One region of the Saccharopolyspora sp. NPDC002578 genome, then DNA from elsewhere that is predicted to be linked to it. Evidence: riboswitches for the same ligand, from Rfam matches in the RefSeq annotation. Region 1 holds a riboswitch; the other holds the start of a gene.
What was found. Region 1 has a riboswitch for thiamine pyrophosphate ahead of ACWD38_RS05960 (thiamine ABC transporter substrate-binding protein). Riboswitches for the same ligand answer to the same signal wherever they lie in the genome.
Positions count from the first base shown of each region.

Region 2: another riboswitch for thiamine pyrophosphate. It lies ahead of thiC (phosphomethylpyrimidine synthase ThiC); the one in region 1 lies ahead of ACWD38_RS05960 (thiamine ABC transporter substrate-binding protein).

Region 1 covers NZ_JBSFWJ010000007.1:72,028-76,753, forward strand. The annotation lists gene ACWD38_RS05955 (ABC transporter permease) at 1-1,442, opposite strand, end outside; gene ACWD38_RS05960 (thiamine ABC transporter substrate-binding protein) at 1,439-2,485, opposite strand; TPP riboswitch at 2,531-2,641, opposite strand; gene ACWD38_RS05965 (4a-hydroxytetrahydrobiopterin dehydratase) at 2,711-3,004, shown strand; gene ACWD38_RS05970 (FAD-dependent oxidoreductase) at 3,007-3,966, opposite strand.
Region 2 covers NZ_JBSFWJ010000018.1:91,376-96,101, reverse strand. The annotation lists gene thiD (bifunctional hydroxymethylpyrimidine kinase/phosphomethylpyrimidine kinase) at 144-1,007, opposite strand; gene thiC (phosphomethylpyrimidine synthase ThiC) at 1,242-2,891, opposite strand; TPP riboswitch at 2,885-3,010, opposite strand; gene ACWD38_RS11905 (hypothetical protein) at 3,136-3,429, shown strand; gene ACWD38_RS11900 (Uma2 family endonuclease) at 3,362-3,745, shown strand; gene ACWD38_RS11895 (peptide deformylase) at 3,749-4,330, opposite strand; gene ACWD38_RS11890 (DUF3263 domain-containing protein) at 4,697-4,726, shown strand, end outside.

The DNA.
Region 1 (4,726 bases):
GTCGGCGCGTCGGGCCGGGCGAGGAAGCCGGTGGCACCGAACTCGCCGAGCGCGATGACGAATCCGAAACCCGCCGCGGCCAGCACGGTTCGCGCGGCGAGCGGAACGTCGATCTCGCGCCGGACCCGCCACGGCCCGGCGCCCAACGTCGCGGCGGCCTGGCGCAGTCGTTCGTCGATGGCCCGCAGCACCGGCAGCACCATGCGGATCACCAGCGGTGTCACCACCAGCGCTTGCGCGAACGGCACCAGCAGCGGCGAGGTCCGCAGATCTCCCGGCAGCGAACCGAGCGTGATCAGGTACCCGAAGCCGACGGTCACCGCGGACACGCCCAGCGGCAGCATCAGGGCCAGGTCGAGGCTTTCGGCGATGGCCCGGCGCCGGATCGCGACGAGCACGAAGGACGCCAGCAGCCCGAACAGCAGCGCCATCCAGGTCGCGTCGACGGCGGTGCGCACCGAGTTGAGCGCCGCTTCGAGCCCGGTGACCTCCAACGTCCCGTTCTGCCCGGTGCCCAGCAGCGCCCGGTACCCCGCGAGCCCCCACCCGTCCCTGGTGGACACCGATCGCAGCAGCAAGGTCACGATCGGCGTGCCGAGCCCGCACAGCACCAGCCCGGCGAGCCCGACGACCCACCACTCCGCTCCCTGCGGACGCCGCGCGGTGTCGGACGGCGCGCGCAGCCGCAGCGCCGTTTCCCGGCGTCGTCGCGCGACGGTCGCGACCAGCAGCGCGGCGACGACGGCCGCGAGCTGCAGCAGCGACAGCGCCGCCGCGCCGGGGAGGTCCAGCAGCTGCACGGTGCGCAGGTAGATCTCCGTCTCCAGCGTCCGCAGCTCACCACCCCCGAGCACCAGCACCACGCCGAAGCTGGTGGCGCTGAACAGGAACACGACCGAGGCGGCCGATCCCAGTGCGGGCAGCAGCGCGGGCAGCGTCACCGAGGTGAACGCGCGCAACCGGCTCGCGCCGAGCGATCGGGCAGCGTCCTCCATCCGCCGGTCGAGGTGGCTCCACAGCCCGCTCACGGTGCGCGCGACGACGGCGACGTTGAAGAACGCGTTGGCCAGCACGATCGCGAGCACCCCGGCATCGGCGCCGAACAACGCCCGGAACGCCATGCCCACCACGATCGTCGGCAGCACGAACGGCACGGTCACCGCGACCCGCAGCAGCCCGCGGCCGGGGACCGCGAGCCGGGCCAGCACGTAGGCCAGCGGCAGTCCCGCCAGCAACGCGACGGCGGTGGACGCGGCGGCTTGCCCGAGCGTGAAGCCCACGAGCCGCCACGTCGACGGCTCGACCAGCACCGCCCCGACTTCACCGCGCAGTCCCAGCCCGACGATCGCCGCGACGGGCCAGGCGAAGAACAGCCCGAGGAAACCGAGCACGATCACCGCGGCGAGCGCCACGGGCAACCGCCGGCGGAGGCCGTGGTTCATCCCCGCACCAGCGTCCGCCACTGCTCCACCCAGCGGTCCCGGTCGCGTTCCACCTCGGCTGCGGGCAGCTCCGCCGGGCCCTGCGGCAGCGGCGCGCTCTCCGCCCAGCCCGGAGGCAGCGCGACCCCGTCGACCGCGGGGTACACGTACATCTGGTCCGGCACCTGCGCTTGGAATTCAGGTGAGAGCAGGAAGTCGACGACTTCACCGGCGGCCTGCGGGTCCTTCGCCCCGGCCAGCACACCGGCGTACTCGACCTGCCGGTAGCAGGTGTCGAGCAGCGCCCGGGTGCGCGGGCGGCCGGTCTCGTCGACCTCCGCGGCGGGCGAGGAGGCGTAGGACAGCACGATCGGCCGCGGCCCCTGCCCGGTGGATCCGGAGAAGTCCTGGTTGTAGGCCTCTTCCCAACCGGCGGAGAGCTTCACGTCGTTCGCGGTCAGGTCCCGCCAGTAGTCCTGCCAGCCGGGATCGCCGAAGGCGGCGACGGTGCCGAGCAGGAACGCGAGCCCGGGTGAGGACGTCGTCGGGTCCGGTAACGCGATCAGCCCGCGGTAGCGGGGGTCGGTGAGGTCGCGCAACGTCGCGGGCTCCGGCACCCGGTGCTGCGCGAACCAGCCGGTGTCGATGTTCAGGCACACGTCGGCGACGTCGATCGCGGTGAGCCGCTGCTCCTGGTCCTGCGCGTACCGCTGCGGTCCGCGTTCGGCCGCGGCGGACCGGTGCGGCGCGAACACGCCTGCGCCGAGCGCGCGGGACGCGAACGTCGAGTCGACGCCGTAGGCGACGTCGCCGAGCGGCGCGGCTCGGGACAGCACCAGCTTGTTCGTCAGCTCGCCCGCGTCACCGCTGTTGCGGACTTCCAGGTGGATGCCGCTGCGCCGTTCGAAGTCGGCGAGCACGGCGGGGTCGGCGACGAACGAATCGTGCGCGACGAGCGTGACGGTGCGCGCGGCGGGCTCCGGGCCGGAGCTCCCGATGAGCGAGCACCCGGTGGTGAGCGAGGCGACCGCAAGGGCGGCGACCCAGCGCAGGTAACGGTTCAACGGTCCTCCCGAGCAGCACACGGCAACGGCCACGTGTGCAACGTCGAGCTGATCGCGACACCTCCCTGCGCCGGCATGATCCGGTTCAGGTGCGGACGGTCGAGGGGATTCGCCCCTCCTCTCAGCCCAGCGCGCTGGACTCCCGTGGCGACGGCAGTCTACGTGTCACCGCTCCGGGTGGGGCCGACGGTCGCAATCCGGCCGGTCGACCACCACCATGGAGCCATGACCGAACTGCTGAACGACACCCAGGTCGCCGAAGCGCTCGCCGGACTGCCGGAGTGGGCCCAGGACGGAACCACGATCACGCGGACGGTGGAGTTCGCGAGCTTCCCGCAGGCCATCCAGGGCGTGAACCGGATCGCGGAGATCGCCGAGAGCGAGAACCACCACCCGGACATCGACATCCGCTGGCGCAAGGTCACGTTCTCGCTGTCGACGCATTCGCAGGGCGGCATCACGGCGAAGGACGTCACGCTGGCGGAGGAGATCGACGGGGTCGTCGACGCCCTGTCCTGACCTCAGCCGGTCAGCACCAGCTCGGCGGCTTCCGCGGCGCAGCCCCAGGACAGCGCGACGCCGCACCCGGAGTGCCCGTAGTTGTGCACGACGGTGCCGCCGCCGAACCGCTCGACCTCCAGCCTGACCGCGTCCCGTCCGGGGCGGAGTCCCACGGTCTCGCCGAGCACGTCGGCTCCGGCGAGCAGCGGTTCGACGTGCGCGCAGCGCCGCAGGATGGCGGCGCCCGCTTCGCGTCCGGGGATGCGCGACCAGTCCTGGTCGACCGCGGTACCGCCGAGCACCACGTGGTCGCCGTGCGGCATGTACGCGGTGAACTCGGGGCCGGCTCCGATCTCCACGAAGTACTCGGTGACACCGGGGTTGCGCACGACGACGTGCTGGCCCCGCACGGGACGCACTCCGGGATCGCCGACGAGTTCGTGCGCGCCCACTCCGGTGCAGTTCACGACCCTGCCCGCTTCCTCGACCGCTTCGACCAGCGAGGACACCGGGCTGAGCAGCAGTTCCCCACCGGCGGCCCGGAACCGCTCGGTGAGGTGGTCGAGGTAGCGCGGCATGTCGATCAGCGGCGCGGTCGCCCGGTAGCCGCTGACGAACCCGTCCGGTAGCTCGTCGGGTGCGCAACGGCGCAGGTCGGGCAGCAGCAGCGCCTCGGGCGGCAGCTGGTCGCCGAGGTCGACGCGGGCCGCCATCCGCCCGGCGGCGAGGTGCACGCCGCTGGTGTCGTCGGCGGCGAGTTCGACGAGGCGGTGGTAGGTGCGGGCGACCCAGCCCTGAACGCGGTCGGCGGGTTGCAGCAGCGCCGGCCCCCACATCGCCCCGGCGACGGCCGAGGTGGTCTCGGCGGGCCGTTCGTCGGTGCGGATGCGCACCGGGACACCGGCTTCGGCGAGGGTGACGGCGGTGCTGAGACCGGTCACTCCGGCACCGATGACCAGGACGGGCTCGGTGGTAGCCATCTTCGGCACGCTAGCAGCGATGCCCGCTGCGCACGGCCCGCTTCGACGGGCGCGGGCGGACGGTGGCCGTCACCCCGTCGACGGCGGGGCGGGAGCAGTGCTCGAACGGTGCGGGGTGGGCGGCGGCGCCCGCCGCATCGCGCGCGGCGGGCCATCCCGCGAAATCGCGGATTTCGCCTGCTAGTCCTCAAGAATGGTGATCGTTCCGGTGTCACCACAGTTACCGCAACCCTTGCCGTTGCAGTCCCCGCAGATCGAGGTGATGAGCTGCATGGGCACAACTTAAAGCGGCCGGTAACGCCATGCGAATCATGACACCCGGCGCTTCTACCAGCAGCTGAGCGGCACCAGCGCTCAGCTACCGGCACCTCGCAACGTTTCACCCGAATGTGCCGGATCCGCATTCGGCACTCCGGAGAATTCCGCGTGAGCCGCACCCCGACCCCCGATCAGGGGTCAACCGATCGACAACGACAGCAATCGTTTCCCGGCACCTCCGCTCGAACGCATCGCGGCCCGTTCTCCGGCCAACCCGAGACCGGCTTCCCGAATCGCACCGGCTTCCGCGCTCCTCCCCGGTACGCCGTCAACTTGAACCCGATCTACCTGCGGATTCCTCGCCGCGGCAGTCACCCAGGACTGACCGCCCATCTTTGATCTTGTATTTCCAGGTGAGCGGCGTTCGTGGTCGTTTGTCCTGTCAGCGGCGAAGCCGCTGAGCAGTGACCAGCCTGAGCAACAAGACCACCGGCGGGTTCTC
Region 2 (4,726 bases), on a different contig from region 1:
CCGCATGCCTCACGCTTTATGTCGACGAAACCCGCCTTGTGAGTTACCCGTGGCGTTGAAAATCACCCGATCCGGTAACTCAAGTCTCGATTTCGGCCTGTTCCGTGGTCGAGCCCGTCTCAACTACGCGTCTGTCCGCCGGATCAGAGCGAGCGCGGGCTCACCCGCCAGAACGTCGACACCGGCCCCACGCCCGAGCCGAGCGGGTACGCGTGCTCCACGCTGCGCGTCACGAACCGCTTGCCGGCGGCGACGGCGTCCGGCATCGACGCGCCCTTCGCCAGCGCGGCCGTGATCGCCGAGGCGAACACGTCGCCCGCGCCGTGCGTGTGCTCCGTCGAATAGCGCGGGCCGGGCAGCGGGATCGCGTCGGTGCCGTTGAACAGCAGGTCCACGCACTCCGGGTCGTCGAGCAGGTGGCCGCTCTTGATCAGCACCCAGTCGGGGCCGAAGTCGTGGATCGCCTTCGCCGCGTCCAGCAGGTCGTCCCGGCTGCGCGCCTCCAGGCCGGTGAGCAGCCGGACCTCGTCGAGGTTCGGCGTCACCAGCGTGGCGCGCGGGAAGGCCTGGCAGCGCAGGGCGTCGAGGGCGTCCGGGCGCAGCAGCGGCTCACCGCTGCGGGACGCGGCGACGGGGTCGACGACGAACGGGGTGCGGCCGGTGCGCCCGATGCCGTGCTCGTCGCAGACCGCGACGACGGCTTCGATCGTCGCCGCCGACGACAGCACCCCGGTCTTCGCCGCGTCCACCCCGATGTCGGAGGCGACGGCGGCGATCTGCGCGGCGACGGTCTCCGGCGGGATCTCCACGAGCCCGGTGACGCCGACGGTGTTCTGCACGGTCACCGCGGTCACGGCCGTCATGCCGTGCACCCCGCAGGAGAAGAAGGCCCGGAGGTCGGCGTGCATGCCGGCGCTGCCGCCGGAGTCGGAACCGGCGATGGTCAGCGCCGTCGGCGGCGCCGTGTCGTGCGCCGGTTGTCGCAGGTGGGCGGGTGTCGCGTGCATCCGGCCCATGCTACGACCCCTTCCCGCCGACGATCCGGCCCGTGTGGAACCTGCCGATGCGAAACACCCGAGCACTGCCCGCCGTGCCCGGAAGCGAGTGAACGGACCGTTCGTCCGAACCCGTTGGGCAAGCGGTCCGTTCACCTCGAATCGGGAGCGCCGCCGCGGGTGCTCGGAAGCGGGTGAACGGACCGTTCGTCCAGCCGGATGGGACGAACGGTCCGTTCACTCCGGTCAGTTGACGATGGGGAGGTAGACCTCGCCGCCGGAGCCGGTGAACTCCTCGGACTTCTCCCGCATGCCTTCCTCGATCGCCTCGACGCTGGTGAGGCCGTGCTTCTCGGCGTAGTCGCGCACGTCCTGGGTGATCTTCATGGAGCAGAACTTCGGCCCGCACATCGAGCAGAAGTGCGCGGTCTTCGCGGGTTCCGCGGGCAGCGTCTGGTCGTGGTAGGCCTTCGCGGTGTCGGGGTCGAGCGCCAGGTGGAACTGGTCGGTCCAGCGGAACTCGAAGCGCGCCTTCGACAGCGCGTCGTCCCACTCCTGAGCGCGCGGATGCCCCTTGGCGAGGTCACCGGCGTGCGCGGCGATCTTGTAGGTGATCACCCCGGTCTTCACGTCGTCCCGGTCGGGCAGTCCGAGGTGCTCCTTCGGCGTGACGTAGCAGAGCATCGCCGTGCCGGCCTGCGCGATCATCGCCGCGCCGATCCCGGAGGTGATGTGGTCGTAGGCGGGCGCGATGTCGGTGGTCAGCGGCCCCAGCGTGTAGAACGGCGCCTCGTCGCACAGCTCCTCCTCGAGCCGCACGTTCTCCGCGATCTTGTGCATCGGCACGTGGCCGGGGCCTTCGATCATCACCTGCACGTCGTGTTCGCGGGCGATGCGGGTGAGCTCGCCGAGCGTCTCCAGTTCGGCGAACTGGGCGCGGTCGTTGGCGTCGGCGATGGAGCCGGGGCGCAGGCCGTCGCCGAGGGAGAAGGTGACGTCGTAGTCGCGCAGGATCTCGCACAGCTCGGAGAAGTGCGTGTAGAGGAAGCTCTCGCGGTGGTGCGCCAGGCACCACGCGGCCATGATCGAGCCGCCGCGGGAGACGATGCCGGTGACGCGCTGCGCGGTCAGCGGCACGTACCGCAGCAGCACTCCGGCGTGCACGGTCATGTAGTCGACGCCCTGCTCGCACTGTTCGATCACGGTGTCCCGGTAGATCTCCCAGGTCAGCCGGGCCGGGTCGCCGTTGACCTTCTCCAGCGCCTGGTAGATCGGCACGGTGCCGACCGGCACCGGCGAGTTGCGCAGGATGCGCTCGCGCGTCTCGTGGATGCGCTTGCCGGTGGACAGGTCCATGATCGTGTCGGCGCCCCAGCGGGCCGCCCACACCATCTTCTCGACCTCCTCCTCCACCGACGAGGTCACCGCCGAGTTGCCGATGTTCGCGTTGACCTTCACCAGGAACTTCTTCCCGATGATCATCGGTTCGCTCTCGGGGTGGCACCGGTTGGCGGGCAGCACCGCGCGACCGCGGGCGATCTCGTCGCGCACCAGCTCGGCGGGCAGGTCCTCGCGGGCGGCGACGAACTCCATCTCGCGGGTGATCACGCCCGCCTTCGCCCAGGCCAGCTGCGTCCGGTGCTCGGCGGACCAGCCGGCGCGGGTCTCCGGGAGTCCTTTGTGGACGTCGATGGTCGCGGTGTCGTCGGTGTAGGGCCCGGAGGTGTCGTAGACGTCGAGGTGCTCGCCGTTGCTGAGCTCGATCCGGCGGGCGGGCACCCGCAGGCCGCCGACCTCGCGGTGCACCTTGCGGGAACCGCTGATCGGCCCGGTGGTCACACCGGTCCCGGTGGCATTCGAGTCCGCAGTGGACAGAGGGGGACGCACGTCGGCCATGGCCGTTCACTCCCTACGCCGGCATTATCCGGTCAGGTTCAGGCGGTCGGCGGCCCCGGATCGGATGATCCAGCCGCCCTCTCAGCCCGCTTCCGGTGCGAGCTCCCGCGATCAGTTGTCGGCGCCGACGTTAGCCGCGCCGCCACGGTCTGCCAAGCCCCGATTCGGGTCGATGACGGCGCGGCGGATCAGGGATAGGCTGTCTAGCAGGGAAAACGAACTCTTGTCAGACCTGGAGGTTACAGTGCGCGACGACACCAGCACAGGAGGTGATCGCGCTGTGAGTGCTGCACCGGTGCTCCAGGAATCGTCCTGGGAGACGTTCGTCGAGGTCTGGAACCGCCTCGACCTTCCAGAAGGCTGGCGCGCGGAGATCATCGAGGAGAGGATCGTGATGTCCCCGCCGCCAGGTCAGAACCACAATCTCATCGGAAGCAGGGTCAACAAGGCTCTGGTCCGGGCGCTACCCGATGATTGGGAGGGTTCTGCAGACCCAAGGCATCGCAACGCCGTCTACCTCGCGAATCGTGGTGCCTGATCTGCTGGTGGCTTTGCGGGAGCGAATGACACCGGCGGTCGTGTTGCCGGGCGAAGACGCCCTGCTCGCCGTGGAGATCACGTCGAAGAGCGGTGCCGAGACCGACCGCGGCGCCAAGCACGAGGCGTACGCGCAGGCCGGAATTCCGCTGTACCTGCTCATCGACCGCTTCGCGCCGCGCTGGCCCACGGTCACGCTGTTCTCCGAACCCGATGGCGACGCCTACCGGGAATCGCACGCCGTCCCGTTCGGGAAGCCGATCGAGCTGCCGTCGCCGTTCGACGTCACGCTGGAAACGGAGGACTTCCCGCGGTGAGGTTCAGTCCTCGTCGTCGGCGAACGGGTCGCCTTCGACCGCCGGGTCCCAGGAGTGGCCGGGAACGCCCCAGCCGTTGCGCTTCACCGCTTTCTTCGCCGCGCGCGCGTTGCGCCCGATCAGCCGGTTCAAGTACAGGTAGCCGTCCAGATGGTCGGTCTCGTGCTGCAGGCAGCGGGCGAAGAACCCGGTGCCCTCGACCTCCACGGGCGAGCCGTCCACGTCGAACCCGGTGACCTTCGCCCAGCTCGCCCGCCCGGTCGGGAACGCCTCGCCGGGCACCGACAGGCAGCCTTCCCAGTCATCGTCCGGGTCCGGCATCGTCTCGGGGATCGCGCTCGTCTCCAGCGTCGGGTTGACCACCACGCCGCGGTGCCGCACGCCCTCGTCGTCGGGGCAGTCGTAGACGAAGACCCGCAGGTCGACGCCGATCTGGGTGGCTGCGAGCCCGGCACCGTTGGCGGCGGTGTTCGTCTCGAACATGTCGTCGACCAGGGTGCGCAGCGCCTCGTCGAAGTGCTCGACGGGGCGGGTGGGGTGGTGCAGAACCGGGTCGCCCACGATGCGGATCGGGTGAACAGCCATGCGGCGGAGGATATCGGTACGCCGCCGCGACCCGCCTCGGGCGTGGCCGTTCGCGCGGCGCGCGACGCCCATCGGAGTGATCTTCGTCGGGCGGTTCGCGGATCTCCGCCGAGGGCGTGTTGGCCGCGCACGGCCTTCGGGGACGCGTGATGTAATGGGGGCGGAATCACACGCGTGTGATTCCGGCGAACGCGGGGGTCCCCGGATCGCGACGCGAGGAGCCAGATGGACGCCGCCCAGATGCTGACCGTGCACGAGATCGCCCGGCAGTGCGAGGAATTGGCGCGTACCGACGGGCAGCGCGAAGCGGCTCCGGAACCGGTGCCCGGCAGGCACTTGCGGCCGGTCGACCCGCCCACCGAGCCGCTGCCGCGAGTTCCCGCCGAACCGTCCACA